One region of the Streptomyces thermoviolaceus genome, then DNA from elsewhere that is predicted to be linked to it. Evidence: riboswitches for the same ligand, from Rfam matches in the RefSeq annotation. Region 1 holds a riboswitch; each other region holds the start of a gene.
What was found. A riboswitch is a leader RNA that binds a small molecule or an ion and turns the genes downstream of it on or off. The one in region 1 is predicted to bind cobalamin.

Region 1 (7,532 bases):
CAGCGCGGCGAACGAGGTGTCCGGTGCCGGCACGAAACGGCGGCCCGCGGCGGATGCCACCTCGCGCAGAAAGGCCCGCCGGAAGCCGTCCGACTCCAGCGCCCCGTGCCAGTGCGTGCCCCAGGTGACGCCGAGGCGGCAGCCGTCCAGGAAGGGTTCGTCGCCGCCGTGGACGTCGGCGATCCCGTGGTGGATCTCGTATCCCTCGACGACTTCGCCGAGGGCCTGACCGGTGGGCCGGGCCAGGGTCTTCTCACGGGCGAACCGCACCCGCACGGGCAGCAGGCCGAGCCCGGCCACGTGCCCGGCGCGGCTCTCCACCTCGTCCTCGATGTGCTCGCCGAGCAGCTGGAAACCGCCGCAGATGCCGAGGATCGGCCGGGACTGCGCGGCGCGGCGTGCCAGTGCGTCGGCGAGTCCGCGCTCGCGCAGCCACTGAAGGGCGCGGACCGTGCCCCGGGTGCCCGGGACGACGACGAGGTCGGCGTCGGCCAGTTCCTCGGGCCGGTCCACGAACCGCACCACGACGCCGGGTTCGGCGGCCAGCGCGTCGACGTCGGTGAAGTTGGACATCAGCGGCACCGCGCACACGGCCACCCGCAGCACGTCCTCGCCGACCGGGGGCTCGACCGCCGACTCGCGGACCGCGCCGCGCAGCGACACCGCCATGCCGTCCTCCTCGTCGATGCCGAGGCCGTGCCGGTACGGCAGCACACCGAAGGTGCGCCGGCCGGTGAGGCCGTGCAGCATCTCGAGGCCCGGCTGCAGCAGGGACACGTCGCCGCGGAACTTGTTGACGAGGAATCCGGCCACCAGCCGCTGGTCCTCGGGCGCGAGCAGGGCGACGGTGCCGTAGAACGACGCGAACACCCCGCCGCGGTCGATGTCGCCGACGACCAGCACCGGCAGCCGCGCGGCGCGGGCGAGGCCCATGTTGACGATGTCGGTGCGGCGCAGATTGATCTCCGCCGGGCTGCCCGCCCCCTCGCAGATCACCATGTCGTGGGTGCGGCGCAGTTCGGCGAGGCAGTCCAGCACGGTGCCGAGCAGCCGCTCCTGACGCCCGCCGTGGTAGCCGCGGGCACTCAGCTCGCCCATCGCCTTGCCCAGCACCACGACCTGGCTGCTTCGCTCGCCGCCCGGCTTGAGCAGCACCGGGTTCATCAGCGCGGTCGGCTCGATGCGGCACGCCTGGGCCTGCATGGCCTGGGCGCGGCCGATCTCGGCGCCCTCACGGGTGACGAAGGAGTTGAGGGACATGTTCTGCGCCTTGAACGGCGCCACCTTCACGCCCCGGCGCACCAGCCACCGGCAGATCCCGGCGGTCACCACGCTCTTGCCGGCGTCGGATGTGGTGCCGGCCACGAGCAGGCCTCCGCTCATGCCGCACCGCCCGTCACCCGCCGGCCCTTCGCCCGGCGGACGGCGCGCAGGGCAGCCCGCCCCCGGCGGCCGCACAGCAGCTTCACGCCGGTGCAGGTGGCGAGCGCCAGCCAGCTCACGCGCCGTGAGAGCCGTACGGCACGGTCGATGTCCGCCACCTGCACGGCGCGTCCGGCGGAGTTGAGCACCGGCCGGTGCTCCACGCGCCCGGCGTACGACAGGGTGCCGCCCAGCCGCACCCCGAGCGCTCCGGCGAACGCGGCCTCGACCGGACCGGCGTTGGGGCTCGGATGCTGGGCGGCATCGGCCCGCCAGGCCCGTACGGCACCCCGCGGATCGCCGCCGGTGAGGACGGCGAGGGCGGCGGTCAGCCGGGCCCCCGGCCACCCGGCCAGATCGTCGAGGCGGGCCGAGGCCCAGCCGTAGCGGCGGTAGCGGGGCGAGCGATGACCGACCATCGCGTCCAGGGTGTTGACGGCCCGGAAGCCGGCGAACCCCGGCACGCCCGCGACCGCGCCCCACACCAGGGCGCCGACGACCGCGTCGGAGGTGTTCTCGGCCACCGACTCCACCACGGCCCGGGCGATGCCGTCGGCGTCCAGGGCGTGCGGGTCGCGTCCGCACAGATGCGGCAGCCGCGCCCGCGCGGCATCCACCTCGCCCGCCTCCAAGGCGCGGGCTATGACCCGGGCTTCGCGGGCGAGGGAGGTTCCGCCGACCACCGTCCAGGTGGCGGCACCGGTCAGCAGGACGGAGGCGACGGGGGAGCGGCGCACGGCGCGTGCGGCGAGAGCCGACAGCGCCACGGCGCCACCGGCGCACACCGCTGTGTGCAGCGCACCCCAGCCGCGGTGGTCCTTCCACAGCACACGTTCGACGGCGCCGGCGGCCCGCCCGAACACGGCGACGGGATGCCCACGGCGCGGATCGCCGAGGAGCAGGTCACCGAGGAGGCCGGCGGTGGCGCCGTACGCGTAGACGCGAGCGGCACCCATGGGGTCAGCCGATCGCGGGAACTTTACGGGAGACGTCGTCGATGAGCCTGAATCGGCAGCCGCGCATGGGATGTGTCCTCACTCAGGGTGTCCACGCCCTGGTTCGACGAAAACCGGCGGTGAGAGTTCCTGGCTCCCGGGAAGGTCTCCCGGTCACAGTGGCGGGACCGCGCCGGATTCGCACCGGGCTTCCTCTCGTGCCGCCGTAACTGGCCACTGAAGTCCACCACGCTCCACGAACACCCGTCAACTCCGCCCTGACCTGCGACGGCCCGGTGTGCTGAGGCCCACACACCGGCGCCGGGGGGACAGGGGGGTGCGACGGCCGCCGGGGCGTGTGCGCGGCGGGAGAACGACGAAACTCCCCGGGGCACGGGTGGCCCCGGTCAGTCGCCGGAGGCGGTACGGGCCGCGTCAGCCCACGATGAGCCAGATCCCGTAGGCCACGGCCGCCGCGCACAGTGCGAAGCACAGGTACGCCCCGGTCGTGGCGGCGACGGCGCGCTCGCCGCGGGTCGCGGCGGCCTCGCGCCGGGACAGCCCGGCGATGCCGAGGGTGAACAGGGTCACCAGGGCGACGGTGACCACGAGGCTGACGCCGAACACGGAGCCGAGTGCTGCCCAGTCGATCTTCATGCCGTAGCTGCTTTCCTGTGACCGGCGCGGTGAGCCGGTGCCCTGCGGTGGGTCAGACGGCCGCGGCCGGCGGGGTCGCCGCGGACGCGGGGGCGGGAGCGGGGGAGACCGGCTCGGCGGCCGGGGACGCGGGCGCGGGAGCCGTGGGCTGGGCCGGGACGGTCGCCGTCGGCGCGTCGGCGGGCGTCGGCGCCGAGGCGGTGTCCTCGGCGGCCGGGGCGGGCTGGCCGGCGGCCGGCGGGGCCACGGCGGCCAGGGCCTGGGTCACCACACCGGCCGGCTCCTCGGCCGTCGCCGCGGGCCCGGTGACATTGGTGTGGTCGACGACCTGGCGGCGGGAGACGAGCCAGATCGCGGCGCTCGCGGCCACCAGGAACACCGCGACGAGCGCGGTGCCCCAGTCGCCGAGATCGGTCACGGCCTCGGCGCCCGCGCCGACCAGGGCCGCCGCCGGCAGGGTGAGCACCCAGGCCACCGTCATGCGGCCGGCCGTGGACCAGCGGACCACGCCGCCCTTGCGGCCCAGGCCGGCGCCCATCACCGCGCCGGAGACCACATGCGTGGTGGACAGCGAGAAGCCCAGGTGGGAGGAGGCGAGGATGGCGGTGGCCGCGCTGGTCTGGGCGGCGAAGCCCTGCTGCGGCTGCAGGTCGGTCAGGCCGGTGCCCATGGTGCGGATGATGCGCCAGCCGCCGATGTAGGTGCCGAGTGCGATCGCCAGGCCGGCCGAGAGGATCACCCAGGTGGGAGGGTTGGAGCCGGGGGCCAGGGCACCGCCGGTGACCAGGGCCAGGGTGATGACGCCCATCGTCTTCTGCGCGTCGTTGGTGCCGTGGGCCAGGGAGACCAGACCCGCGGAGGCGATCTGTCCGGCGCGGTGGCCCTTCTCGGCCGCCTTGCCGTCCTTCCCGCCGATCGTGTACGACAGCCGGGTCGCGACCGCAGCGGCGACTCCCGCGACGACCGGGGCGGCCACCGCCGGAAGCACGACCTTGGTGATCAGTGCGCCGCCGTGCACCGCGTCGGGGCCGGCCGAGGCGAGGGTGGCGCCGACCAGACCGCCCATCAGGGCGTGCGAGGAGCTGGAGGGGAGCCCGACCAGCCAGGTCAGCAGGTTCCAGAGGATGGCGCCGACCAGTGCGGCGAAAATGACCTCGGGACGAATGCCGGACTCGTCGACGAGACCCTTGGAGATCGTGTTGGCGACCTCGACCGAGAGGAAAGCGCCCACGAGGTTGAGCACGGCGGACATGGTCACCGCGACCTTGGGCTTGAGCGCGCCGGTGGAGATGGTGGTGGCCATCGCGTTGGCGGTGTCGTGGAAACCGTTCGTGAAATCGAACGCGAGAGCGGTTACTACCACCATCGCGAGGATCAGCGAGAAGCCTTCCATTTACCCAGGCAATCGTTCGAGCGTCATTGGCCGGTTGAAGGTAGGTAACGAGGGTGAACAGAAGATGAACTGTGACGGTCGAGGTGGTGTCCGGTTCCGTCGCCACGCATTCCGTTTGTGTCCGTTTGCCGAGCGACCGACAGGGCCGCACCATGAATGACCGGCCGCGGGACGAGCACCGGACGGCGCGGTCGCGGAAGGCGACCGACGAGGAGGCGGACGCCTGGCGGGACCTGGTGGCCACGGCCCGGCGCACCGCGGCGGACGGCCTGGTCGTCGGCACCTCGGGCAACGTGTCGGTGCGGGTGGGCGACACCGTGCTGGTCACGCCGTCCGGCGTACCCTACGACCGGCTCACGCCCGACGACGTCACCGGGGTGGACCTGGACGGACGGCAGATGCTCGGGACACTGGTGCCCACCAGCGAGCTGCCCCTGCACCTGGCGGTCTACCGCACCACCGGCGCCGGTGCCGTCGTCCACACCCACGCCGTGCACGCCACGGCCGTCTCCACGCTGGTGCCCGAGCTGCCCCTGATCCACTACATGGCCGCCGCGCTCGGCGGCCCGGTGCGCGTCGCCCCGTACGCCCCCTACGGCACCGAGGAACTGGCCGGGAACATGCTGCGCGCCCTGGCCGGCCGCACCGGGTGCCTGCTGCAGAACCACGGCACCGTCACCTGCGGCGCCACCCTCGACCAGGCCCTCGACCGCACCGCCCAGCTGGAGTGGATGTGCCGGGTGTGGCTGACCGCCTCGTCCGTGCCCGGGCTGACCCCCAGCCTGCTCACGCCCGGGCAGCTCGCCGAGGTCCAGGAACGGATGCGCGACTACGGCCGGCGGCACTGACGGAGCACGACGCGGCCGGGAAGGCGGCCGGGAACGCGGGCCGCCGCCCCGCACCGCGCGGGAGCATGTCACCCCGACCGCTTTCCCCGCTGGCCGGTGCGGCGGTCCGCCCGGACACTGGTTGCGTGCGGACAGTCACAGCGACGGCCACGGCCGTCACCGCGGTTGTGGCGGCCGGCGCGGCAGGCATCGCCGCCGGGCGGCTCGCCAGCGACGCGGCGCTCAAGGCGCCCGCGGGCCGGCCCCTGCCCACCGAACCCCGGCTCACCGTGCACGGCACGGCCGCCGGGCAGATCACCCTCACCCGGGACCTCGCCTCGTTGCGGCCCGGCACCTACGGCCTGGCAGGCAACGGCTCCCACGCGGTCGTCGGCCCCGTCCTGGCCGACGCCCCGCACCGGCCCGACACCGTCGTACGCCGCCTGGAGCGCGTCACGCACGGCGTGCTGAACCCCGGCGACAAGGTCTGGCTCACCCCGAACCTGCACGTCGGCACCCCCCGCACCGCCCTCGGCCTGCACCACCGGGACGTCGAGGTGCCGGGCGAACTGGGCCCGCTGCCCGCCTGGTACCTGCCGGGGGTCCGCGGGACCTGGGTGATCACCGTGCACGGACTGGGCACCACCCGGGAGCTGCCCATGAACGTCATGGGCTTCCTGCACCACCGGCACTTCCCGGTCCTGGACGTCACCTGCCGCGGCGACCCCGGCGCCCCGCGCTCCCCGGACGGCCTGAACCACCTCGGCCAGAGCGAGTGGCGGGACCTGGACGCCGCGCTCCGCTACGCCGTGCGGCAGGGCGCGGACCGGGTCGTGCTGTACGGCTGGTCCACCGGGGCGACCATGGCGCTGTGCACGGCGCTGCGGTCCGACCTGCGCGACCGGGTCTCCGGGCTGGTCCTGGACTCGCCGGTGCTCGACTGGGAGACGACGCTGCGGGCCCTGGCCAGGGCACGGCACATGCCGGACGCCCTGCTGCCGCTCGCGGTGCGCGCCGCGCAGGGCCGCACCGGGCTGCACCGTGACGGGCTCGCCGACATCGCCGACCCCGCCGGACTCGCCGTGCCGACCCTCGTCGTCCACGGCCCCGGCGACGAGGTGGCCCCCTGGCAGCTGTCGAGACGGCTCGCCTCCGGGCGCCCCGAGCTGATCGCCCTGCACACCGTGCCCGACGCGCCGCACGGCGCCATGTGGAACGCCGACCCCGCGTCCTACGAGGAGGCCCTGCGCCGTTTCCTCACGCCGCTGATGTGATCCGCGTGAGGTGAGGCGACGCACCCGGTGCACCTGGTGCGGCGCCCGGGGCGACGCGGTCGGCACGCGGTCGGCAAGAAGTCGCGCGCGGTCGCGCGCGCTCGGCGTGCGGCGCCCCGCGTCACCCCGCGGCGAGCGGGGCCGCCACCCCTTCGGGACGGATTCCGCTTGTCGTCGGCGGCGGTGCCCGGACGGGGCCCGGCGCTGCCCGGTCCGTGCCCGGTCCCGTGCCGCGCCGCCGGAGCCGCGCCGCCCCGGCCCGTGCCGCACCGCGTCCCGCCGTGCGCACGGCGGAGGCGTTCCGCACGCGTTCCCGAAGCCGTCCGCACCCCGGTCCCGGCCGCCGCCGGTCCGCTCGTCCGTCGCCGGCCCAACTCGCGTGCACGGCCTTTCATCTGGCCCGTCGAGGCGTTCCGTTTGGGTTTTCGCAGCGGCAGCAGGAAGACTGCACCCGTGACGTCCCGTATCCCACGCGACTCCAGGCTTCGACTCGTCCGCCCGCGGCCCCTGGCCGCCGCCCCACGAGCCGTGAACCAGCGGCGCCCGCGCCGCACCGTGCCCCGCCCGCCGGAGGGCACCCCCGCACCATCGGAGCTGGCCCGCATGGCGCGTGCCCGCCTGGCCGGGGCGGTCCGCATCGCCCGGTGGGCCGACGCCTGTCTCGGGCCCGGCCGGGCCGGGGCGGGCGTCGACGGCAAGGCCACCCTGTCCGACCAGACCGCCGCCCGGGCCGCCCGGGATCTGGACCTGACCGTGGCCCAGGCCCGCGCCGACTGGGACACCGCCCGCCTCACCGGCCTCGTCGAGGTGCACGGCGACAGCGCGCGCCCCGGCTGGCGGCTGCGGGCCTGGGACCACGACGACAGCGCCGTGCTGCGCGGCTGGGTCGCGCTGTTCGACGCCTGGCCGCTGGTCTGCCCGGAACCCGAGGAGCAGGAGCCGGCCGCCGTCGCCGAGGTCGTCTCGGCCATGCCGCAGGTGCTGTCCTTCCTCCAGCTCTCCGCCGGGCCCGTGCCCGTCGACC
Region 2 (7,532 bases), 3.9 Mb from region 1:
TGCCATGGAGCGGCGCAGGTCGAGCCGGTCGCCGGCCCAACGCGTGACGGGCATTTGGGCGCAGACGACCAGCAGGGAGGACAGGGCGAAGAGCCAGGACAGGGCCGCCTGGGAGCCGGTCGCGCGCTGTACCTCGTCGGGGAGGGCGAGGTAGAGCTGGTTGTAGGCGAGCAGGTAGGTGCCGTAGGCGCAGCACAGGGCGAGGAAGGGGCGGTTGCGTAGCAGCGCGCGGGCCCCGCCCCGCTGCCGGGTGCGGATCCGGCCGGGGATGTGCTGTGGCATCAGCCGGATGTGCCCGGCCAGGACGAGGACGAAGACGGCGGCCCCGGCGAGGCAGGCGGTGCGGAAGTCCACGGCGAGGAGCAGGGCGCCGAGCAGCGGGCCGACGAAGGCACCGGCCTGTCCGGCCGCGCTGAGCAGGGCCAGCACCCGGGTGCGTGAACCGTGGCCCTCTTCTTCCCAGATCACCGCCTGCCGGGCCACTTCGGACTCCACCGCCGGTGAGAACAGCGCGGCGGCGAACCCGATCAGCAGCACCGCGCCGATCACCGCCCAGGTCTGCTCCGCGTACCCGAGCCAGGCGAACCCGGCGATGCGCAGCACGCACCCGACCAGGACTATGGGGCGTACGCCGTAGCGGTCGACGAGCGAGCCGCCGACGACGAAGAGGCCCTGCTGGCTGAAGGTTCTGAGGCCGAGGACGAAGCCGACCATCCAGCCGGCCATGCCGATGGCGGTGCCGAGGTGTGCGGCGAGGAACGGCAGGACGGCGTAGAAGCCGATGTTGAAAGCGAGTTGGGTGAGGATCAGCAGCCGCAGCAGCGGGGACAGGTGCTTCCATGTCCGCTCGCGGGGGGACTTCGCGGCCGATCGGCGGGGGCGTATGCGGGAGAGCAGGTCGGTCATGGGGTTTCTGCGGGGGAGGCGGATACGGCGGTGAGAGTGGCGTCAGCGCGCGGCGGCTGCGTGCCCGGCGTCACCCGCGTGGCGGGAGGGCCGGGCCGTGTGCTCGGCGGACGTTGCGGCTTCAGCCGGGGCAGACGCACTCCGCCCGCTGAGGTCACAGCGAGCGCGCCGAGGAGGGCGAGGACGGCGGCGGGGGCGAGGACGGCCCAGGGGGCGCGTTCGACGTACGGCTGGTTCTCGGCCAGCAGCAGGCCCCACTCGGGAGAGGGGGGCTGGGAGCCGAGGCCGAGGAAGCCCAGGGCGGCGAGGCTCAGGGCGATGCCGGGCAGCCGGAGGAGGGCGTGGCGGACGACGGGTGGCAGGACGGCGGGGAGCAGTTCGTGCCAGATCAGGTACCAGCGGTCGGCGCCGAGGGCGCGGGTCGCGGTCAGGTGAAGGGTGGCGCGCTCCTGCCGCAGGAGGGAGGAGGTGTGGGTGGCCAGCGGGGACCAGGCGACGACGGCGACCGCGAGGGCGGGGGTCCAGGGGCCGCTGCCCGCGATGCCGGTGACGAGGAGGGCGGCCAGGACGGGTGGGACCGCGTTGACGGTGTCGACCAGGGGTCCGGACAGGCGGGGCAACAGGCCCAGCAGGACGCCGGTCAGCAGGGCTGCGGCGCTCACCGCGAGGGCGATGCCGAGGGTGTCGAGCGCGCCGTGCGCGACGCGGGCGAGGACGTCACGGCCGAGCGCGTCGGTGCCGAAGGGGTGTGCGGCGGAGGGGACTTGGAGTTTGGCGGTGGTGTCCAGGGCAAGCGGGTCGCGGGGCAGGCCGAGGCCGATGACCGTGGCGAGCACCAGCGCGTAGACGAGAGGTACGACGCGCGGGGCGGGCGGGGTCGGCCGGTGCAGGGAGTGCAGGGCGCCGTCGCGCAGAGCGGGCCCGATCAGCCACCGCACTCCCAGCCGGGCCAGCAGAGCGGCTGCTGCCGCGAGCGCGACGAGCGCGAGCGTGCCGGTCTGCAGGACGGGCAGGTCCTGGGCGAGCGCGGCACGCAGGGTGAGCCGGCCCAAGCCCGGGATGTCGAAGATCTGCTCGATGGCAACGGCGCCGCCGGTCAGGCCGACCACGAACAGTCCCAGATTGGGCAGCAGTCCGGGCACGCAGCGGCGCAGCGTCTGCCGGGCCACGGAACCGGGCGGTATTCCGCGCGCGGCGGCGGCCAGCGCCCAGGGCTCGGCGAACGCGGCGGGCAGCAGGTCGTCCAGCATCCGCCCGAGGAGGGCTCCGGCGGGCAGGCCGAGGGCGAGGGCGGGAAGGATCATCCACTGGGGGCCGTACCAGCCCAGGGCGGGCAGCCAGCCCAGCTGCACGCCGACGACGGAGGCCAGTACGGAGGCGATGAGGAACTCCGGCAGCGCGGCCAGCACCGCCGACCCGGTACCGCCCGGGCCGCCTGTGCCGAGGCGGCGCCGCGAGCCGAGCCACAGGGTGCGGGCGCACACCACCGCGACCGTGGCCAGGGCGACCAGGACGGCCCCCGCCATCAGCAGCAGGGACACACCGAGGGCCTGGACTGTGGCGGGCAGCACCTCGGTGTCCGACACCCAGGACCGGCCCGCGTCCCCCCGCAGCAGACCGCCCAGCCAGCGGCCGAGCAGCGCCAACGGGCCGTCACCCAGGCCGAGTTCGTCGCGGATGGCCCGCAGCGTCTCGGGAGTGGGGTCGCGCTCCGCCGAGCGGGCCTTGAGCACGGTCAGCGCCGGGTCGGTGCGCGACAGCCACGGCAGCAGGCCGATCGCGCACACCAGCCCACCCGTCAGCAGGGCCCGCCACAGCAGCGTGAGGCCGCCGCCCCGCGCGAGCGCGCGCAGGGCGGCGGAAAGGGGCCTGGCCATGGGGTTCAGCGCCGGGTCCCGGTGCCGACGAGCTGCCGCTCGTACGGGTCGAGTACGCCGCCCTCGACGGACGTACCGATACCCACGATGGCCTTCAGGTGCGCCAGGGGGACCACCGCGTCGGTGCCGAGGATCGCGGCCTCCGCCTTCATCGCGGCGTCCTGACGCTTGCCCGGGTCGGACTCGGCCTGGGCGTCGGCGACCAGCTTGTCGACCTTCTTGTCGCACAGGAACGACAGGTTGTAGCTGCCGTCGCAGGTGTAGTCGCTGGCCAGGACGGTGACCGGGTCGCCGGTGTCGAGCATCATGTTGCGGGTGGAGATGGCGGCGTCGAACTTCTTGGCCAGCAGGTCGCTTTCGAGGCGCGCGTAGGTGCGCACTTCCAGCTTCACCTTGAACCCGGCCTTCTGGAGCTGCTGTTGGAGCACCTGGGCGGTCTCGGGCAGTTCGGGCCGGTCGTCGTAGGTGGCGATGGTGATGCTCTTGCCCTTGGGGTCGGTGGCCTTGGCTCGCCCGGTCGGCTCGGACCGTTTGCCGGCCGCCCAGGTCAGCGCGGGGCCGAACAGCCCCTTGGCGGGCTCGGCGTACCCGTCGTACACGCCCTTGGCGACGGCGGAGGTGTCGATCGCCTCGCGCGCGGCGGCCCGCAGCCCCGCGTCGGTGAAGACGCCCTTTTGGGTGTTGAGGAACAGGCTGCTGTTCCGCGCGGTGTTGATCTCGTGGACGGTGTCTTTGTCCAGGGAGGCGACCTGCGCGACGGGCAGAGCCTCGGCGATGTCCACGTCCCCGGTGCGCAGGGCGTTGGCGCGGGCGGTGCCGTCCGAGACGAACTTCACGTCGATGCCGGAAGCCTGGGCGCGCCCGCCCCAGTAGTCGTCGTAGCGGTCCAAGGCGGCCGCCGTGTCCCCGGTGGTCTTGGTGAGTTCGAAGGGGCCGGTGGCAGTGCCGACCGGGTTCACCTTGCCGTCCTTGCCATACGCCTTGGGGGAGAACACCGCGAGGCTGGGGTTGGTCAGCCGCAGCGGCAGCATCGGGTCGGCCTCGCCTGCGCCGACCTTCACCTGGTCGTCGCCCACGGCCTCGGCGGTCAGCTTCACATCGGAGATCGCGGGCGGCGCCGGGTCGGCCGCGGCGGCGTGGGTGAGCGCGGCGGCGACGGCCTTCGCGGTGACCTTACTGCCGTCCTGGAACTTGGCATCCCGCAGCGTGAACACCCAGCTCTTGCCGCCCTGTTCGCTGCTCCACGACTCGGCGAGCGCGGGGACCGCGGTGCCGTTGGCGTCCAGCCGGGCCAGCCCCTCGCTCACACCCAGCCGGGACAGGATGAAGGAGTCCTGGCCGCCGTACGGTGAGTAGTTCTCCGTCGGCTGGAAGGCGAGCGCCACACGCAGGCGCCCGCCCTCACCCGAGCCGGAGGAGTCCGAGGACGAGTCGTCGTCGCTGGCGGCGAAGCAGCCGGAGAGCAAGGGGGCGAGCAGCAGGCCGGCTATCAGCCGACGGCGGGAAGATCTCATGGTCTTCGTTCTGTCTTTCCAGGGCCGGACGTTCCCGTACGGGTGTTTCGGCCTACATCGACCGGCATCTTACGAAAATGGTTTTCGTTTAAACAAGAGGGATCTCAAAGTGGACGACGCCACTGCCGCCGCCGGGCGCGTCCTCCCTCTCGTCGCAGACGACCTTGCCGAGCGTCTGCCACAGACCCATCGCGCCGGGCGAGTGCGGGTACGTGTGCAAGTACACCGACCGGTAGCCGCCGTCCGCCCGCGCGAAGTCCAGCAGCCTGTCCACCAGTTGCCGGGCCAGCCCGCGCCGCCGGTGCTCCGGGCGCGTGTACACCCGCCTGAGCTGCGCGGTCTCACCCGACGGGTACCGCTCGGCCAGCCACCGCGGGTTCGGCGGATGCGCCGGTCCCCGCCCGTCGAGCGCGGCCGTGGCGGCCACCGTCCCGTCCTGCTCGTCCACCGCGACCAGCAGGGTGTGCCGGGGTGGGACGACGTAGAACGACTGCAGATCGATGATGTCCGCGTGCCAGCGTGGCACGTAGCCGGTCCCGAAGTCGCGGTAGACGGTGTCGAGCATCACGGCCCGCGCCTCCTCGAGGTCGGCGGCCGTGGCTGTCCTGATGCGGTATTCCTGCATCTGCGAATGATATGCCATCCGGCGGGTCTTCGGTGGCCGCCGCCAGGAGTCCGGCGGCGAGGCCGGTGCCCTGTGACTCGGGCCGTGCGTAACCACCCCTGGGTTCCGCCCTGATGACGCGCGGTGTCTCAGATGCGATAATGCTCGGCGACAAGGCGACGGCGGAACGAGGAAGCCGGTGTGAATCCGGCGCGGTCCCGCCACTGTGATCGGCGAGCGGATCCCGAACAGGCCACTGCCCCAGGACGGGTGGGAAGGCCGGGACGAGCTTCGACCCGAGAGCCAGGAGACTCACGCGGTCGCCTCCTCGACGTACCCGGGGCGGATTTCCCCGGAGGAGGGTGGTTCGGCATGCCCGTGAGGCCGGCCGAGGGGGCGTACGAGACCCCGGTGGGCAGAGGTTCGGTTGGCACAGGATCAGCCGATCCGGTGCCGTGCCGGATCGTCGTGTGCCGGGACTGCTGCTGCGGCAGCCCCAAGGTGACCGGGGTGGATCACACAGTGCAAACCGCGCGCCTGCGTGAGGCCGCTCCCGTACGCGTCTCCGCCTGTCTCGACGTGTGCGACCAGGCCAACGTCATCGTCGTGCAGCCTTCCGCCGCCGGACGGGCCGCCGGGGCGCGGCCGGTCTGGCTGGGCCTGGTCAACGACCCGGCCGCGACCGAGGACATCGCCGCCTGGGTGAGCGCGGGCGGCCCCGGCATCGCTCCCCGGCCCGAGATTCTCGACCTCTACGCCTTCACCCCGCCTCGGCGCCGCGCGGCCTCCTGAGACCGGCAGCCTGCGCGCCGATCACCAGCGACACCCGTACGAGCCGTAACACCTGTACGAGCCGTAACACCCGTAGGAGAGGAACATTCCCATGACGGGCAAACGCCCACTGTCCCCCCTGCTGGCCATGGCCACAGCTCTGCTGATCTCCGGTTGCGGCACAAGCGCCCAGGACCAAGCCGGTGGTACCGAGGGCCCGGCCCCGAAGGGCTTCCCGGTCACCGTGTCCAACTGCGGGGTGAAGACGACGTTTCACCGCCCGCCGCAGCGCGCGGTGTCGCTGAACCAGCACGCGACGGAGGTGATGCTGGCGCTCGGCCTGGAGAAGTCGATGGTCGGCACCGGCTACCTCGACGACGAGATCCTCCCCGAGTACCGGGCCGCCTACGGCAAGGTCAAGGTGCTGTCGAAGGAGTACCCGTCGTACGAGACGCTGTTGGCGGCCGAGCCCGACTTCGTCTACGGCGGCTGGTCCTCCGCCTTCGACGAGAAGGAGGGCCGCTCCCGTGACGCCTTCATCAAGGCCGGTATCAACACCCGCCTCAACATCGAGGAGTGCCCGTCCGGGCCGGTGACGATGCCCTTGATGGACCGGGAGATCCGCGAGGTCGCCAAGGTCTTCGGCGTCCCGGAGCGGGCCGAGCGGCAGATCGGGCGGCTGCACGCCACCTTGGACGAGGTGGACGAGAAACTCGACGGCGTTGAGCCGGTGAAGCTGTTCGTCTACGACAGCGGCGACAAGACCGCCTTCACCGCGGGCGGCGCGGGCATCGGCAACGACATGATCGAGCGGGCCGGAGGGGTCAACCTCTTCGCCGACCTCGACAAGCCGTTCGGCGACGTGTCGTTCGAGCAGGTGGCCGAGCGGGCGCCCGAAGTCGTCGTCATCTACGACTACGGCGACCAGACCGTGGCGCAGAAGAAGGAGTTCCTGCTCGCCAACCCGGCGCTGAAGGACGTACCCGCCATCAAGAACCGCCGGTTCGCGGTGCTGCCGCTGTCCTCCACCGTCGTGGGAGTACGGGTGCCCGCGGCCGTGCAGTCGCTGGCCCGTCAGCTCCACCCGGACCGCTTCCGGTGACCGGCGTGACCGAGCCGACCGCCGCTGGCCGAGACGCCGTCGCCGGGAAGGCCGGGGCGGGCAAGGTGCCGGCACCCGCCGAGGCCGTCGGCAAGAACTCCCCCGGAGCCGGGCCCAAGCCCGCGCAGGCCGTGGTGCCCGGCCGCCGCAGGCTCCCCTACGCCCTGGTGCTGGCCGGTCTCGCCGCCCTGGTGGCGGTGGCGGCGACCTTCGGGATCGCGGCCGGTTCGGTCACGATCCCGGCCGGGGAGGTGTGGGGCATCCTGCTCCACCACCTCCACCCGGCCCTGGCCGATGCGACGTGGCCCCCGGTGCGGGAGACGATCGTCACCGACGTCCGGCTGCCCCGGGTGCTGCTGTGCGCGGTGGTGGGAGCCGGACTGTCGGTGGCGGGAATGGCGTTGCAGGCCCTGGTCCGCAACCCGCTCGCCGACCCGATGCTGCTGGGAGTGTCGTCGGGCGCGAGCGTCGGCGCCGTGCTGGTCCTGGTCCTCAACGTGACGCTGTTCGGAGCCTTCTCGCTGCCGCTGGCGGCGTTCTGCGGCGCTCTGGCGGCCCTGGTCGCGGTGTACTTCCTGGCTCGCTCCGGCGGACGGATGACCACCGTGCGGCTGGTCCTGGCGGGCGTGGCGATGGCCGAGGTGCTGTCGGCGGTGGCGAGTTTCCTCGTGGTCACTTCCAACGACCCCCACAAGACGCAGTCGGCGCTGCGCTGGATGCTCGGCGGACTGGCCGGCACCACTTGGACGGTGGTGTGG
Region 3 (7,532 bases), 1.9 Mb from region 1:
ACGGCCGCTGTGGACAACGTTGCACAGAAGACGACAGGTTCCCCCGCACACCTTCGCTGGGCCCCCACCGGCTGGCATGATGAGCCGCATGGTGAAGCGGGACGACCCGGAGACCATCGGGCGCCGGGTGCAGCGGCTGCGGCGTGAACGGGGGTTGACCCAACGGCAGTTGGCCGAACCCGCCTATACCCCCGCCTATGTGTCCACCCTGGAGGCCGGCCGGGTGCGCCCCTCCGACGAGGCGCTGCAGCATCTCGCGGCCCGTCTGGGCGTCGGTTTCGAGGAACTCGCCACCGGGCGCCCCGCCCATCTGGCCACGGATCTGCGGCTGCGACTGACCGAGGCGCAGCGCACCCAGGCGTGCGGCAACGCCGACGAGGCCGCCGCGCAGTACGAGCGGCTGCTGGCGGAGGCGGAACGGTTCGATCTCACCGATGTGCAGGCCGCCGCCCTGCTCGGACTCGGCGAGTGCGCACTCGACGTCGGTGAACTCACCCGTGGCCGCGAGTACTTCGAGCGGTGCGAGCACGTTCTGGCCGAGGCGCCGCTGCCCGCACGGGTCCCCGCGCTGCGGGGCCGCGCCGTCTCCCACTACCTCGCCGGCGAGATCCGGTACGCGGTCTATCTGCTGGAGTCCACGCTCGACGAACTGAACCGCAACGGGATGCACGACCCGGACGCGTTGCTCCTGCTGTACGCCAGCGTGATCGGCCCCTACATGGACCTCGGTGCCCATGCCCGGGCCGCGCAGGCCGCCGAGTTCGCGCTCGCGCTCGCCCCGCAGGCCGGTGATCCGGCGCTGGTGGCGCGGATGCACCGGTCCGCCGCCCGCACGCTGCTCGCCGAGGGCCGTCTCGCGGAGGCGGACGCCTCGCTCGCCAAGGCCGCCGAGCTGTACCGCCAGTTGCAGCTGCGCACCGAACTCGCCAACTGCCACTGGATGCGGGGTTATGTTTGTGCGCAGAGGGGAGAACTGGGGCGTGCGGAGGAGGAGTTGCGGGCTGCGCAGGCCATGTTGCGGGAGCGGCGGGCGTCGTTGTACTCCAGCCAGGTCGTGGTCGAGCTGGCCGATGTGCTGCACCGGCGCGGCAAGTCCGGGCAGGCTGCCGAGCTGCTGCACCAGGTCCTCGGCGAGCTGTCCTCCGAGCGCGGCGCGGTGCACGCCGCCGCGGCGCACCGGCTGCTCGGCATCATCGCCGAGGACGCCGACGACACGGAGGCGGCGGAGGAGCACTACGTCCGCGCGCTGAGCCTGCTGGAGCGGGCCGGCGCCGCCGGCGACCTGGCGGACCTGTGCCGTCTGCTGGGCGATCTGCTGCGCCGCACCGGTCGGGTGGAGGCGGCCCTGGACGCCTACCGCACCGGACTGGGCCACCGCACCGCGCCGGGCACCACCACCCTGGGTCCTGCGCCGGCCCAACCTCCGTGGGCGTCAACGCAGTTCTGAGCTTCCGTTGAGCCTTCGCAGTGACGTCGGACACTACGCTCGGTGTCATGGACACCACCGCCGTGGCGCTGATCGTCACCGTACTCGTCGTCCAGTTCGCCTCCATCGGCATGCAGTTCTCCCGCTCGGAGAGACGCGTGGCGCGCTTGGAGCACAAACTGGACCAGATCATGGCCCACTTGGGGCTGCAGGACGACGATCCGCGACTGCAGCAGGTGCACGAACTGGCCCGGACCGGACGGCAGATCGAGGCGATCAAGGTCTACCGGGAGGTGACCGGCGCGGGCCTGAAGGAGGCCAAGGACGCCGTGGACCGCATGGTCGCCTGAGTCCTCGGTCCGGCGACGGTTCTCACGCCCGTGCGTGGGAGCCGTCGTGCACGTTCTCCAGCCGGGCCGCCGCCTGCTCGACGGCCCGCGTGACGATGCGCGGCACGAGCGTGCCCTCGGCGCCGGTGCTGAGGGTGAACGCGTCGGTGCCGACGCGGACCGCGGCCACGTCCAGGGTCAGCGTGGGCGGGTCGTCGTAGGCGTCCGGACCGGTGAACACGATCCGCAGGCCCTGCCGGGCGTCCCCGACCTCCGGCAGCGCCACCTCGCGGACCTGCACGCTCTGCTCCCCGTGCCGGGTCGTCGTCGCGGTGAAGCGGGCGCAGTCGTCCGCCATGCTGCGCATCCAGGTCAGGGAGCGGTCCACGTCCGCAGGACGCGGGGAGAGCACCCGGTGGCGCAGCTGCGCCGCCCCGTCCACGTCGTCGAAGGCGGCGACCGCCTGCGTGCCCTGGGGGCTGCCGAGGGGCTCGTCCGCGTAGAGGGCGTCCAGCAGCCGTTGGCAGGCCGGGGTGTCGGCCTTGGCCTTGAGCACCCCGTCGTGCCAGGTCGCGGCGCCCCGCGTCGGCTGCCACGGCTCCCCCATGTCGTCCTCGGTGAGCAGGGCCGCCTCCGCCTGCACCGCGGTGAGCGCCTTCGGCGCCGGCGAGGCGGGGACGGCCGGCGTGGCCCGGGCGACAGAGGCGGACGCGTCGGCGGTGCGACCCTGCGCGCCGGACGAGCACGCGGTCACGGACGCCAGGAGGACCGCGCACAGCGCGGCGACGGACAGGGCACGGGCGGCGGGACGGTGCATGGGCGGGTGCCTCCCAGCAGCAGGGACGGTCGAGCTGTCCCTTCGAGCATCCGCAGCCCGGGCGCCGCGGTGCCGTGAGCGCGCCGGTGTCCCGCCGCCGCATCACCCGCCCGCCGGGTCGGCGGCCGGGCGGAACCCGCCCGGGTGCGGGCCGGGCGGGTGACCGTGGCGGCCGGTTCAGCGGGTGTCCGCCGGACGGGCCGCCCAGCGCTGCTCCACCTTGGCCACCTTCCAGTACGTCAGCGCCACCGCCCACACCGCCACGAACAGGCCGACGACGACATAGCCGACGTGGTCGAGGTCGAGGCCGGCGATCCAGCCGGTGACGCGGTCGCCGAGGGCGAGCTTGTCGTGCAGCACCCCGACCAGCTCGATGGTGCCGATGAGGAACGCGACCGCGATCGACAGACCGGTGATGGTCAGGTTGTAGTACACCTTGCGGACGGGGTGGGAGAACGCCCACTGGTAGGCGACGTTCATGAACATCCCGTCGAGCGTGTCGAACAGGCTCATCCCGGCCGCGAACAGCAGCGGCAGGCACAGGATCGCGTACCAGGGCAGGCCGGACGCCGCGCCCGAGCCCGCCATCACCATCAGGGTGACCTCGGTGGCGGTGTCGAAGCCCAGGCCGAACAGGAAACCCAGCGGATACATCTGGCCGGGGCGGGAGACGGACTTCGTCAGCCGGCCGAGGACCCGGTTCATCAGGCCGCGCGAGTCCAGGTGCGCCTCCAGGGCCCGCTCGTCCCAGGTGCCGGCGCGCATCGCCCGGAACACCCTCACGATGCCCACCAGCGCCACCAGGTTGAGTGCGGCGATGAGATACAGGAACGTCCCCGAGACGGTGGTGCCCACCACGCCGAGCGCCTGGTGGGTGCGCGACTCGTCGTTCATCAGGGTGCCCGCCAGCCGGGTGCCGCCCGCGACCAGCGCGGCCATGAGCACCACCACGCTGGAGTGCCCCAGCGCGAACCAGAAACCCGCCGACACCGGGCGCCTGCCGTCGGCCATCAGCTTGCGGGTGGTGTTGTCGATGGCGGCGATGTGGTCGGCGTCGAACGCGTGCCGCACGCCGAGGGTGTAGGCGGTGATCCCGAGGCCGATGCCGAAGGCCTTGGTGCCGACCTGGTGGTGCTGCGGGACGACGAGCAGGAACAGCACACCGAAGGCGACGACGTGCAGGGCGGCGATCACCCCCATCAGCCCCGCCGTCCTCAGGGTGTCCTCCCGCCGCCAGCACAAGGCGCCGGGGCTCGTGCCGGCCCGGGTGTCGGGCGTCGTACGGGCAGGGTCGGGCAGGGTCATCCGGTCATCACGCTCCAGCACCTCGTGGATCTTCCGTGAGCTGCCGTGGCCGGTCTCCTGGCTTCCGGGTGCCGCGTGCCCGGCCCGCCTTCCCGGCCGCCTGAGCGGCCAGTGGCTGTCCCGCGAGGGACGAGGGCCGGGAACTTCCCGATCACAGTGGCGAGGGCCGCGCCGGTCTCGCACCGGCTTCCCGCACACCACGGCCCGCTTACCATAGGGGCACCGGAGTGCGCCTGCACAGCCGCACCACCACGCAGGTATCCAAGATCACACGCGGTAGGGGAGCAGCGGTCCTGACCGGATGGGCGCCGTGCATCTCGTACCGCTCGACCGGGCGAACCGTCGCGGCATCGACGGTCACCGGGTGTGCGAGGCGGTCGCCGCCATCGGCGACGCGGACCGCGTCCGCACCTGGGCCGGCCGGTTCTCTCTGCTCGCCGACGCCAACCGGCTCGCGCTGCCGCTCGCCCTGCACCGCACCGGACCGCCGGCCGTCTCCGACCTGGCCATCACCACCGGCATGAACGACCCCGCCGTCTCCCAGGCGCTGCGGCTGCTGCGGGCCGCCGGGGTCGTGGAACGGCACCAAGAGGGGCGCGTGGCGCGCTACCGGGTGGTGGACGAGGACATACGCCGTCTGCTGGAGCACTGCGCGGCGGACGCCGGCTGACGTGCGCGGGGCGCCGCAGGCGGCCGGCCTGGGCGGGCGTGCGCCAGGCGGCCGGCCTCGGCGGGCGTGCGCCAGGCGGCCGGCCTCGGCCGGTGTGCGCCAGGCGCCGCACGCGCCCGGCGCCGGGAGGACGCAAGCCCCGAACACCCCTTTCGCCCCCTGTCGGCGGTGTTCGTCGTCCACGGGACCGGGACACAGTTCCCTGTGTCGCCGCACCGCGCACCACGAGGAGACCGCGTGACCGACCGCACCCCCGCGCACCGCTCCCGCCCCGCCGCCGACCACCCGGACCTGTCCGCCAAGAACCCCGACTGGTGGCGGCAGTCCGTCGTCTACCAGATCTATCCGCGCAGCTTCGCCGACGCCGACGGGGACGGACTCGGCGACATCCGAGGCATCACCGAACGGCTGACCCACGTCGCCGCGCTCGGTGCGGACGCGGTCTGGCTCAGCCCGTTCTACCCCAGCGAACTCGCCGACGGCGGTTACGACGTCATCGACCACCGGGACGTCGACCCGCGCCTGGGCACCCTCGACGACTTCGACGCGATGGTCGCCGAGGCCCACCGGCTCGGCCTGAAGGTGATCGTCGACATCGTCCCCAACCACAGCTCCCACCAGCACCCTTGGTTCCAGGAGGCACTGCGCGCCGGACCGGGCTCGGCGGCCCGCGCCCGGTACGTCTTCCGCGACGGACGCGGCCCGAGAGGCGATCAGCCGCCCACCGACTGGCAGTCCGTCTTCGGCGGCAGCGCCTGGCAGCGGGTGCCCGACGGACAGTGGTACCTGCACCTGTTCGCGCCCGAACAGCCGGACTTCGACTGGCGCAACGAGGAGGTCCGCGCCGACTTCCGCACCACGCTGCGCTTCTGGGCCGACCGCGGCGTCGACGGCTTCCGCATCGACGTCGCCCACGGCCTGGTCAAGGACCTCGACGAGCCGCTCCGGGACATCGGCGACCTCGGCGCCACCGGCGAGGCCGCCCTCGCCCACCTCCCGCCCGGCAGCCACCCCCACTGGGACCGCGACGACGTCCACGAGATCTACCGCGACTGGCGCAAGATCTTCGACGCGTACTCCCCGCCGCGCACCGCCGTCGCCGAGGCATGGGTGCCCGGCCCCCGCCGCGCCCTGTACGCCCGCCCCGACGAACTGGGCCAGGCCTTCAACTTCGAGTACCTGGAAGCCCCGTGGGACGCCGAGCGGCTGCGGCGGGTCATCACCGACTCCCTGCAGGTGGCGCAGGCCGCCGGAGCCTCGGCCACCTGGGTGCTGTCCAACCACGACGTCGTCCGGCACGCCTCCCGGCTGATGCTGCCGCCGGACACCGACCCGGACGCCTGGCTGCTGTCCGGGGGCCGCACCCCGGCCGTGGACGAGCGGGCCGGGCTGCGCCGGGCCCGCGCCGCGACCCTGCTGATGCTGGCACTGCCCGGCTCGGCCTACCTCTACCAGGGCGAGGAGCTCGGCCTGCCCGAGGTCGCCGACCTGCCCGCCGAGGTGTTGCAGGACCCCGTCTGGGAGCAGACCGGACACGCCCGCAAAGGCCGCGACGGCTGCCGGGTGCCGCTGCCGTGGACGACGACCGGGCCGTCGTACGGCTTCGGGCCGGGCGGTGCCTGGCTGCCGCAGCCGGCCCGCTTCGCCGCGTACTCCGTGCAGGCGCAGGACGGAGTGGAGGGCTCGACGCTGGAGCTGTACCGCTCGGCCCTGCGGCTGCGGCGCAAGCTCCTCGCCGGCGAGGAGCTGACCTGGGCGGAGGACACCCCGGAGGGCGTGCTCGCCTTCACCCGGTCCCCGGGCTGGCGGTGCGTCGCCAACCTCTCCGGCCGGCCCGTCGCCCTGCCGCCCGGGGAGGTGCTGCTCAGCAGTGCCCCGCTGACCGGACGCACCCTGGAACCGGACACCACGGTCTGGCTCGCGTGACCCCTGTACCGGCTGTGCCGTCCCGAGGCACACGGACCGGTGGCCGCTGCCGAGCCGGGCGGGGCGGGTGGCGGATACTCGCGGTCAGGTGATCCGCACGACCGCAGGAGAAGAGCCACATGACCGACACCACCACCCGCACCGTGGGCGTCCTGGGCACCGGCATCATGGGCGGCGCCATGGCCCGCAACCTCGCCCGGGCCGGGCACACCGTCCGGGCCTGGAACCGCTCCCGGGACAAGGCCGAGGCGCTGACCGCCGACGGCGTGCAGATCGCCGACAGCCCGGCCGAGGCGGTCCGGGACGCCGATGTGGTGCTCACCATGCTGTTCGACGGCGATACGGTGCTGCGGGTGATGCGCGAGGCGGCCGGCGCGGCCCGCGAGGGCGCCGCCTGGGTGCAGTCGACCACGGTCGGCCTGGAGTCGGTCCCCGGGCTGGCGGACCTGGCCCGCACCCACGGCCTGCTCTTCTACGATGCCCCGGTGCTCGGCACCCGGCAGCCCGCCGAGGCCGGACAGCTCACCGTGCTGGCCGCCGGGCCCGCCGCGGGCCGCGCCACGGTGACCCCGGTGTTCGACGCCGTCGGCACCCGCACCCTGTGGACCGGCGAGGACGGCTCGACCGGCGCCGCGACCCGGTTGAAGCTGGTCGCCAACAGCTGGGTCATCGCGGTCACCACCGCCACCGGCGAGGCCCTGGCCCTGGCCAAGGGCCTCGGTGCGGACCCGCAGAACTTCCTCGACCTCATCGCCGGCGGCCCCCTGGACATGGGCTACCTGCACGCGAAGGCCGACGCGCTGCTCAACGGGCGCCTCACGCCCCCGAGTTTCACCGTCACCACCGCCGAGAAGGACGCCCGGCTCATCGTGCGGGCAGGCGAACTGCACGGTGTCCGCCTCGACGTGGCCGCCGCCGGCGCCGAACGCTTCGCCCGCGCCGCCGCCGCGGGCCACGCCGACGAGGACATGGCCGCGGCGTACTTCGCCAGCTTCGAGGGCGGGGAGGACTGAGCCACCGAGCGGGACCGGCCTCGTGTCCGGGGTCCGGTCGTGTCTC
Region 4 (7,532 bases), 2.9 Mb from region 1:
GCTGGACATGACCCGCACCCAGGCGCCCGGGACTCCCGTCCCGCCCGAGCGGACGCTGGCGGCGGAGTTCGACACCTCGCGCACCACCGTGCGCCAGGCGCTGCAGGAGCTGGTCGTCGAGGGCCGCCTGGAGCGCATCCAGGGCAAGGGCACCTTCGTCGCCAAGCCGAAGGTCTCCCAGGCGCTGCAGCTGACCTCCTACACCGAGGACATGCGCGCCCAGGGGCTGGAGCCGGCCTCGCAACTGCTCGACATCGGCTACATCACGGCCGACGACCGCCTCGCCGGCCTGCTCGACATCGCCCCCGGCGGCCGGGTGCTGCGCATCGAGCGACTGCGCATGGCCAACGGCGAGCCGATGGCCATCGAGACCACCCATCTGTCGGCCAAGCGGTTCCCGGCGCTGCGCCGCAGCCTGGCGAAGTACACCTCGCTGTACACGGCTCTCGCCGAGGTCTACGACGTCCACCTGGCCGAGGCCGAGGAGACCATCGAGACCTCGCTGGCCACCCCGCGCGAGGCGGGTCTGCTGGGCACCGACGTGGGGCTGCCGATGCTGCTGCTCTCCCGGCACTCCCTGGACCGCACCGGCCGGCCCGTGGAGTGGGTGCGGTCGGTCTACCGCGGTGACCGCTACAAGTTCGTCGCCCGGCTGAAGCGGCCGGCCGACTGACCCGGGCCGCCCGGCCGCCGTCGCCCCGGGCCGGAGCACCCCCTCACAATCGAACACATGGTCGAGCCCGAACCGTTACCGGCTCCGGGAACCGATATGCGGACAAGGGGTTCCGTTACCTCGGCACGTGCCCTACATTGCCTGCGCATTACCCAGGTGATCGCAAGATCACGCTGCTCAGCGAGGGGACGGAGCCACACATGTCAGATGCCCCAGAAGTCCGCCGAGGGGTGGTGACCCCCGTGCGGGTGGTCATCGGCCTCTGTCTCGTCGCGCCGTTCGTGGCGATGCTCTGGGTCGGGTCCTACGCCAAGACCGACCCCACGTTCATCGGCATCCCGTTCTTCTACTGGTACCAGATGGTGTGGGTGCTGATCTCCACGGCACTGACCATGATCGCCTACCGGCTCTGGCAGCGTGACCAGCGCGCTCGCGCGTCCCACGAGGCCGGCGCGGCGGAGAAGGGCGGTGCGGCGCGATGAGAGACGGCGTCAACGGCATCGCACTCGGCGTCTTCATCTTCTTCTTCGTGCTCGTCACCGTCATGGGCTTCCTCGCCGCCCGGTGGCGCAAGGCGGAGAACGAGCACAGCCTGGACGAGTGGGGCCTGGGAGGACGGTCGTTCGGCACCTGGATCACCTGGTTCCTGCTCGGCGGCGACCTGTACACGGCGTACACCTTCGTCGCGGTGCCCGCGGCGATCTACGCGACGGGCGCGGCCGGGTTCTTCGCGGTGCCGTACACGATCCTGGTCTACCCGCTGATCTTCACCTTCCTGCCGCGTCTGTGGTCGGTCTCCCACCGGCACGGCTACGTCACCACCTCCGACTTCGTGCGCGGCCGGTTCGGTTCCAAGGGCCTGTCGCTGGCGGTGGCGCTCACCGGCATCCTCGCCACCATGCCGTACATCGCGCTCCAGCTCGTCGGCATCCAGGCGGTGCTGGACGTGATGGGCGTCGGCGGCGGCGAGAACACCAACTGGTTCATCAAGGACCTGCCGCTGCTCATCGCCTTCGGTGTGCTGGCCGCCTACACCTACTCGTCCGGTCTGCGCGCCCCGGCGCTGATCGCGTTCGTGAAGGACGCGCTCATCTACATCGTCATCGCGGTCGCGATCATCTACATCCCGATCAAACTGGGCGGGTTCGACGACATCTTCGCCAAGGCGAGCGAGAAGTTCACCACAACGGGGGCGGGTTCCATCGCGCCGCCGGAGGGGGCCCGGTGGACGTACGCCACGCTGGCCCTGGGCAGCGCGCTCGCGCTGTTCATGTACCCGCACTCGATCACCGCGACGCTGTCCTCGCGCAGCCGTGAGGTGATCCGCCGCAACACCACGATCCTGCCGCTGTACTCGCTGATGCTGGGCCTGCTGGCACTGCTGGGCTTCATGGCGATCGCGGACGGGATCACCGTGGGCAACGGCCAGCTGGCCATCCCGCAGCTGTTCGAGAACATGTTCCCGGACTGGTTCACGGGCGTGGCCTTCGCGGCCATCGGCATCGGCGCGCTGGTGCCCGCGGCCATCATGTCGATCGCGGCCGCGAACCTGTTCACCCGCAACATCTACAAGGACTTCCTCAAGCCGGACGCCACGGCGGAGCAGGAGACCCGCGTCTCCAAGCTGGTGTCCCTGCTGGTGAAGGTGGGCGCCCTGGTCTTCGTCCTGACCATGGACAAGACGGTCGCCATCAACTTCCAGCTGCTGGGCGGCATCTGGATCCTGCAGACGTTCCCGGCCCTGGTCGGCGGCCTGTTCACGCGCTGGTTCCACCGCTGGGCGCTGCTGGCCGGCTGGGCGGTCGGCATGGTCTACGGCACCGTCGCCGCCTACGGGGTGGCCTCGCCGACGCAGAAGCACTTCGGCGGCTCCTCCGCCGAGATCCCCGGCCTCGGCGAGACCGGCTACATCGGCATGACGGCCTTCGTGCTGAACGTCCTGGTCACGGTGGTCCTCACCGTCGTCCTGCGGGCGTTCAAGGCGCCCGACGGCGTCGACGAGACCCGGCCGGAGGACTACACCAAGGACGCCGGCGACCCGGACGTCCAGGTGGAACTGCCGCCCGCCACGGCGGGTTCCGCCCACTGACGAACACATCCGCACAGTGACGGGCCGCCGGGAGGAACCGGCGGCCCGTCACCGTGTGCGGCGCGGCCGAGGGGCCGCCGTGCCGGCGACACGGCCCGTCACACCGGCCATGGCCCGGGCGGGTGACGCGGCGGTGAGGCGCCGGGCCGCATCGAGGTACTCCGGCTTCGGGTTCAGTGCGGCGGCGATGCGGACGTGCATGGCGCCGCCTCGTGCCCGCCGGACAGGTGCCCGACGAACTCGTCGAGCTGTTCCGGCGCGTGGAGGCGAACGCCGTGCTGTACCGCACGATGTTCGGTCCGGGCGGCACGGCGCGTGTCGTCGACCGGTTGCGTGAGCGGCTCGCTGAAGCGGTCGCCGAGCAACTGCCCGCCTCGGGCGCCGAATCGCGCGCCGCCGCGCCACTGATGGACGTGAACGCGCACTACCTCGCGGGCGCCTTCATCGGCGTCATCACCCACTGGCTCCGCGACGACCAGGAGCGGGCGCCGGCCGAGGACATGGCACGCGCCGTGTGGCGGCTGCTGCGCGGCCCGGCCGGATGAGCCGGGTCACCGAGGAACAACGAGCCGAACGGCGTCACATTGCCGATTACCCGAGATTTTTTGACGCCGCATCAGAACAGCGGGACGGCCCGTTGTCACACCCTCCCGGCACACTCGGGCGCATGGACGTCGTGATCAGGCCGGCCGAGCCCGGCGAGTACGGCACTCTCGGAGAGATCACCGCGCAGGCCTTTCTGCGCGACGGACTGCTGGACTTCAGTGACAGCGACGCGTATCTGGACGAGCTGAGAGACGTGGGCAAGCGGGCGGCCGCCGCGGAGGTGCTGGTGGCCGTGGCGGACGGGACGGTGCTCGGCGGCGTCACCTTCGTGGCGCCGGGCGGTCCCCTGGCCGAGATCGCCGGGCCCGGGGAGGCGGAGATGCGGATGCTCGCGGTCGCCCCCGCGGCACGCCGCCGGGGCGCCGGCGAGGCCCTGGTGCGGGCGTGCGTGGAGCGGGCCCGGGCCGCCGGCTGCCTCCGTCTGGTGCTGTCCACCCAGCGCACCATGCACGCCGCTCATCGCATCTACGAGCGCCTGGGGTTCGTCCGGGTACCGGAACGCGACTGGAACCCCCTGCCGGACGCGGACGACACCGTGCTGCTCGCCTACGCGCTGACGCTCTGACCCGCGTCACCGACCATCCGGCGCCGAACACAACATCTGGGGGTGGCTCCTCGGGTCGGCACAACATGTATGCTCATGCTCGCTGTCGCCGCAGGGGAATCCGGTGCGAATCCGGAACTGTCCCGCAACGGTGTACGCGTTCCCCCGTGCCCGCTGGGCGCCGATTCCGGCTGCCCGCGTGCCGGTGGACGAGCGTCAGTCCGAGGACCTGCCGACAGTGCGCCCGGCCGTCCGGTCCGGGCGCCCGACGTCCGGGCCTCGCGGATTGGGCCGGTGGACGCGGCGCCGTCGCGCGTCCGTGACTGCCCCCTGCCCTCGACGAGGCCCCGAGCCGAGCGAGGGAGAGCACCACGTGACCATCGCGCCCGCCGATCCGGCGTCAGCCGCGGGCCTCGACCTGGACGGTCCCGGTGCCGCACTGCTGCGCACCCTGACCGAGCTGACCGCCGACCTTCCCGGCACCGACCCCGGACGGGTCGCCGCCGCCGCGCTGCGCGGCCGTTCCGCCCACGCCGACGAGGCGGAGCTGCGGGAACTGGCGACCGAGGCGGCGGCCGGGCTGATCGCCGAGGACCCCGCCCACTCGCGGCTGGCCGCCCGGCTGCTGCTGCTCTCCCTGCGGGCCGAGGCGGCCTCGCAGGATGTCACGTCCTTCAGCGAGTCCGTGGCCGTCGGCCACCGCGAGGGGCTGATCGCCGACCGGACCGCCGCGTTCGTACGGCGGCACGCCGCCCGCCTGGACGCGACGGTGGACCCGGCCGCCGACGACCGCTTCGGCTACTTCGGGCTGCGCACCTTGCACAGCCGCTATCTGCTGCGGCACCCGCACACCCGGAAGGTGATCGAGCTGCCGCAGCACTTCCTGCTGCGCGTCGCCGCCGGTCTCGCCGCGGACGACGGCGACCGCGCCGTGGACGAGGTCGCCGCGCTGTACGGACTGATGAGCCGGCTGGAGTATCTGCCGTCCTCCCCCACGCTGTTCAACTCCGGTACGCGGCACCCCCAGATGTCGTCCTGCTACCTGCTGGACTCCCCCAAGGACGAGCTGGACTCCCTCTACGAGCGCTATCACCAGGTCGCCCGTCTGTCGAAGCACGCCGGCGGCATCGGCATCGCCTACTCCCGGGTGCGCGCCCGCGGTTCGCTGATCCGCGGCACCAACGGGCACTCCAACGGCATCGTGCCGTTCCTGAAGACGCTGGACTCCTCGGTGGCGGCGGTGAACCAGGGCGGGCGGCGCAAGGGCGCGGCCGCGGTGTACCTGGAGACCTGGCACGCGGACATCGAGGAGTTCCTGGAGCTGCGCGACAACACCGGCGAGGACGCGCGCCGCACCCACAACCTCAACCTCGCGCACTGGATCCCCGACGAGTTCATGCGCCGGGTGGACGCCGACGGGCCGTGGTCGCTGTTCTGCCCCTCCGACGTGCCCGAGCTGACCGACCTGTGGGGCGAGGAGTTCGACCGGGCCTACCGGGCGGCGGAGGCCAAGGGCCTGGCGCGGAGAACTCTGCCCGCCCGGGAGCTGTACGGCCGCATGATGCGCACGCTCGCGCAGACCGGCAACGGCTGGATGGCCTTCAAGGACACCGCCAACCGCACCGCCAACCAGACCGCCGAGCCGGGCCGTGTGATCCACTCCTCCAACCTGTGCACGGAGATCCTGGAGGTCACCGACGACACCGAGACCGCGGTGTGCAACCTGGGCTCGGTCAACCTCGGCGCGTTCGTGACCGGCGGCGGCATCGACTGGGAGAGGCTGGACGCCACCGTGCGCACCGCCGTGACGTTCCTCGACCGGGTGGTCGACATCAACTACTACCCGACCGAGCAGGCGGCCCGGTCCAACGCGCGGTGGCGGCCGGTCGGCCTGGGCGTGATGGGTCTGCAGGACGTCTTCTTCCGGCTGCGGCTTCCCTTCGACTCCCCCGAGGCCAGGGCGCTGTCCACGAAGATCGCCGAGCGGATCATGCTCGCCGCCTACGAGACGTCCGCCGATCTGGCCGAGCGCAACGGCCCGCTGCCCGCCTGGGAGCACACCCGCACCGCCCGGGGCGTGCTGCACCCCGACCACTACGACGTGACTCTCGCCTGGCCCGAGCGCTGGGCGGCGCTGCGCGAGCGGATCGCCGCCGTGGGCCTGCGCAACGCCCTGCTGCTGGCCGTCGCGCCGACCGCCACCATCGCCTCCATCGCCGGCGTCTACGAGTGCATCGAGCCGCAGGTGTCCAACCTGTTCAAGCGCGAGACGCTGTCGGGCGAGTTCCTCCAGGTCAACTCCTACCTGGTGGAGGATCTGAAGAAGCTGGGCCGGTGGGACGCGCACACCCGCCGGGCGCTGCGCGAGGCCAATGGCTCGGTGCAGGGCCTGACCTGGCTTCCGGAGGACGTACGGCGGCTGTACCGCACGGCGTGGGAGCTGCCGCAGCGCGCCCTGATCGACATGGCCGCCGCCCGCACCCCGTTCCTGGACCAGGGCCAGTCGCTGAACCTGTTCATGGAGACGCCGACCATCGGCAAGCTCTCCTCGATGTACGCCTACGCCTGGAAGGCGGGCCTGAAGACGACGTACTACCTCCGCTCCCGTCCGGCGACCCGGATCGCCCCCGCGGCCCGGGCGGAGCACCCCGACACCGTTCCCGCACCGGCCGCACCGACCGCTCAGGCGGTCGCCTGCTCCCTGGAGAACCCCGAGATCTGCGAGGCCTGCCAGTGACGACGCACCCGACCCCCGCCCGACCCCAGAACCTCCTCGACCCGGGCTTCGAGCTGACCCTGCGCCCCATGCGCTATCCGCGGTTCTACGAGCGCTACCGGGACGCCATCAAGAACACCTGGACCGTGGAGGAGGTGGATCTGCAGGGCGACGTCCCCGACCTGGCCGAGCTCTCCCCGGGCGAGCGGCACCTCATCGGCCGGCTCGTCGCCTTCTTCGCCACCGGCGACTCGATCGTGGCGAACAACCTGGTGCTCACCCTGTACAAGCACATCAACTCGCCCGAGGCGCGTCTGTATCTGAGCAGGCAGCTGTTCGAGGAGGCGGTGCACGTCCAGTTCTATCTGACGCTGCTGGACACGTATCTGCCCGACCCGGACGACCGGGCGGCGGCCTTCGCGGCCGTGGAGAACATCCCGTCCATCCGTCAGAAGGCCGAGTTCTGCTTCCGGTGGATCGACTCGGTGCAGGAGCTCGACCGGCTGCGCACCAAGGACGACCGCCGGCGGTTCCTGCTGAACCTGATCTGCTTCGCCGCCTGCATCGAGGGGCTGTTCTTCTACGGGGCCTTCGCCTACGTGTACTGGTTCCGCAGCCGGGGCCTGCTGCACGGTCTGGCCACCGGCACCAACTGGGTGTTCCGTGACGAGACGATGCACATGTCGTTCGCCTTCGACGTGGTGGACACCGTCCGCGCGCAGGAGCCGGACCTGTTCGACGAGGAGCTGGGCCGGCAGGTGACGGCGATGCTCCGGGAGGCCGTCGAGGCCGAGCTGCAGTTCGCGCGCGACCTGTGCGGCGACGGCCTGGCGGGGATGAACACCGACTCCATGCGGCAGTACCTGGAGTGCGTCGCCGACCAGCGTCTGACACGGCTCGGCTT

Region 2: linked by a shared signal. The riboswitch ahead of OG899_RS04005 ((2Fe-2S) ferredoxin domain-containing protein) and the one ahead of OG899_RS20935 (cobalamin biosynthesis protein) in region 1 are both predicted to bind cobalamin.
Region 3: linked by a shared signal. The riboswitch ahead of OG899_RS12915 (HoxN/HupN/NixA family nickel/cobalt transporter) and the one ahead of OG899_RS20935 (cobalamin biosynthesis protein) in region 1 are both predicted to bind cobalamin.
Region 4: linked by a shared signal. The riboswitch ahead of OG899_RS08190 (ribonucleoside-diphosphate reductase subunit alpha) and the one ahead of OG899_RS20935 (cobalamin biosynthesis protein) in region 1 are both predicted to bind cobalamin.

What each region holds. Positions count from the first base shown of each region.
Region 1 is NZ_CP109280.1:4,805,345-4,812,876, forward strand. It holds gene OG899_RS20930 (cobyric acid synthase) at 1-1,383, opposite strand, end outside; gene OG899_RS20935 (cobalamin biosynthesis protein) at 1,380-2,378, opposite strand; cobalamin riboswitch at 2,480-2,613, opposite strand; gene OG899_RS20940 (hypothetical protein) at 2,793-3,014, opposite strand; gene OG899_RS20945 (inorganic phosphate transporter) at 3,067-4,407, opposite strand; gene OG899_RS20950 (class II aldolase/adducin family protein) at 4,560-5,255, shown strand; gene OG899_RS20955 (S9 family peptidase) at 5,381-6,508, shown strand; gene OG899_RS20960 (hypothetical protein) at 7,112-7,532, shown strand, end outside.
Region 2 is NZ_CP109280.1:900,117-907,648, reverse strand. It holds gene OG899_RS04025 (MFS transporter) at 1-906, opposite strand, end outside; gene OG899_RS04020 (ABC transporter permease subunit) at 903-2,783, opposite strand; gene OG899_RS04015 (ABC transporter substrate-binding protein) at 2,789-4,297, opposite strand; gene OG899_RS04010 (GNAT family N-acetyltransferase) at 4,386-4,922, opposite strand; cobalamin riboswitch at 5,088-5,215, shown strand; gene OG899_RS04005 ((2Fe-2S) ferredoxin domain-containing protein) at 5,352-5,693, shown strand; gene OG899_RS04000 (ABC transporter substrate-binding protein) at 5,785-6,774, shown strand; gene OG899_RS03995 (iron ABC transporter permease) at 6,906-7,532, shown strand, end outside.
Region 3 is NZ_CP109280.1:2,953,603-2,961,134, reverse strand. It holds gene OG899_RS12930 (helix-turn-helix transcriptional regulator) at 89-1,447, shown strand; gene OG899_RS12925 (ribosomal protein L7/L12) at 1,495-1,776, shown strand; gene OG899_RS12920 (hypothetical protein) at 1,799-2,572, opposite strand; gene OG899_RS12915 (HoxN/HupN/NixA family nickel/cobalt transporter) at 2,750-3,877, opposite strand; cobalamin riboswitch at 3,907-4,094, opposite strand; gene OG899_RS12910 (metalloregulator ArsR/SmtB family transcription factor) at 4,188-4,547, shown strand; gene OG899_RS12905 (glycoside hydrolase family 13 protein) at 4,785-6,473, shown strand; partial or broken gene OG899_RS12900 (NAD(P)-dependent oxidoreductase) at 6,587-7,486, shown strand.
Region 4 is NZ_CP109280.1:1,891,900-1,899,431, forward strand. It holds gene OG899_RS08165 (GntR family transcriptional regulator) at 1-673, shown strand, start outside; gene OG899_RS08170 (DUF3311 domain-containing protein) at 874-1,155, shown strand; gene mctP (monocarboxylate uptake permease MctP) at 1,152-2,762, shown strand; gene OG899_RS08180 (TetR-like C-terminal domain-containing protein) at 2,975-3,307, shown strand; gene OG899_RS08185 (GNAT family N-acetyltransferase) at 3,430-3,933, shown strand; cobalamin riboswitch at 3,988-4,152, shown strand; gene OG899_RS08190 (ribonucleoside-diphosphate reductase subunit alpha) at 4,286-6,649, shown strand; gene OG899_RS08195 (ribonucleotide-diphosphate reductase subunit beta) at 6,718-7,532, shown strand, end outside.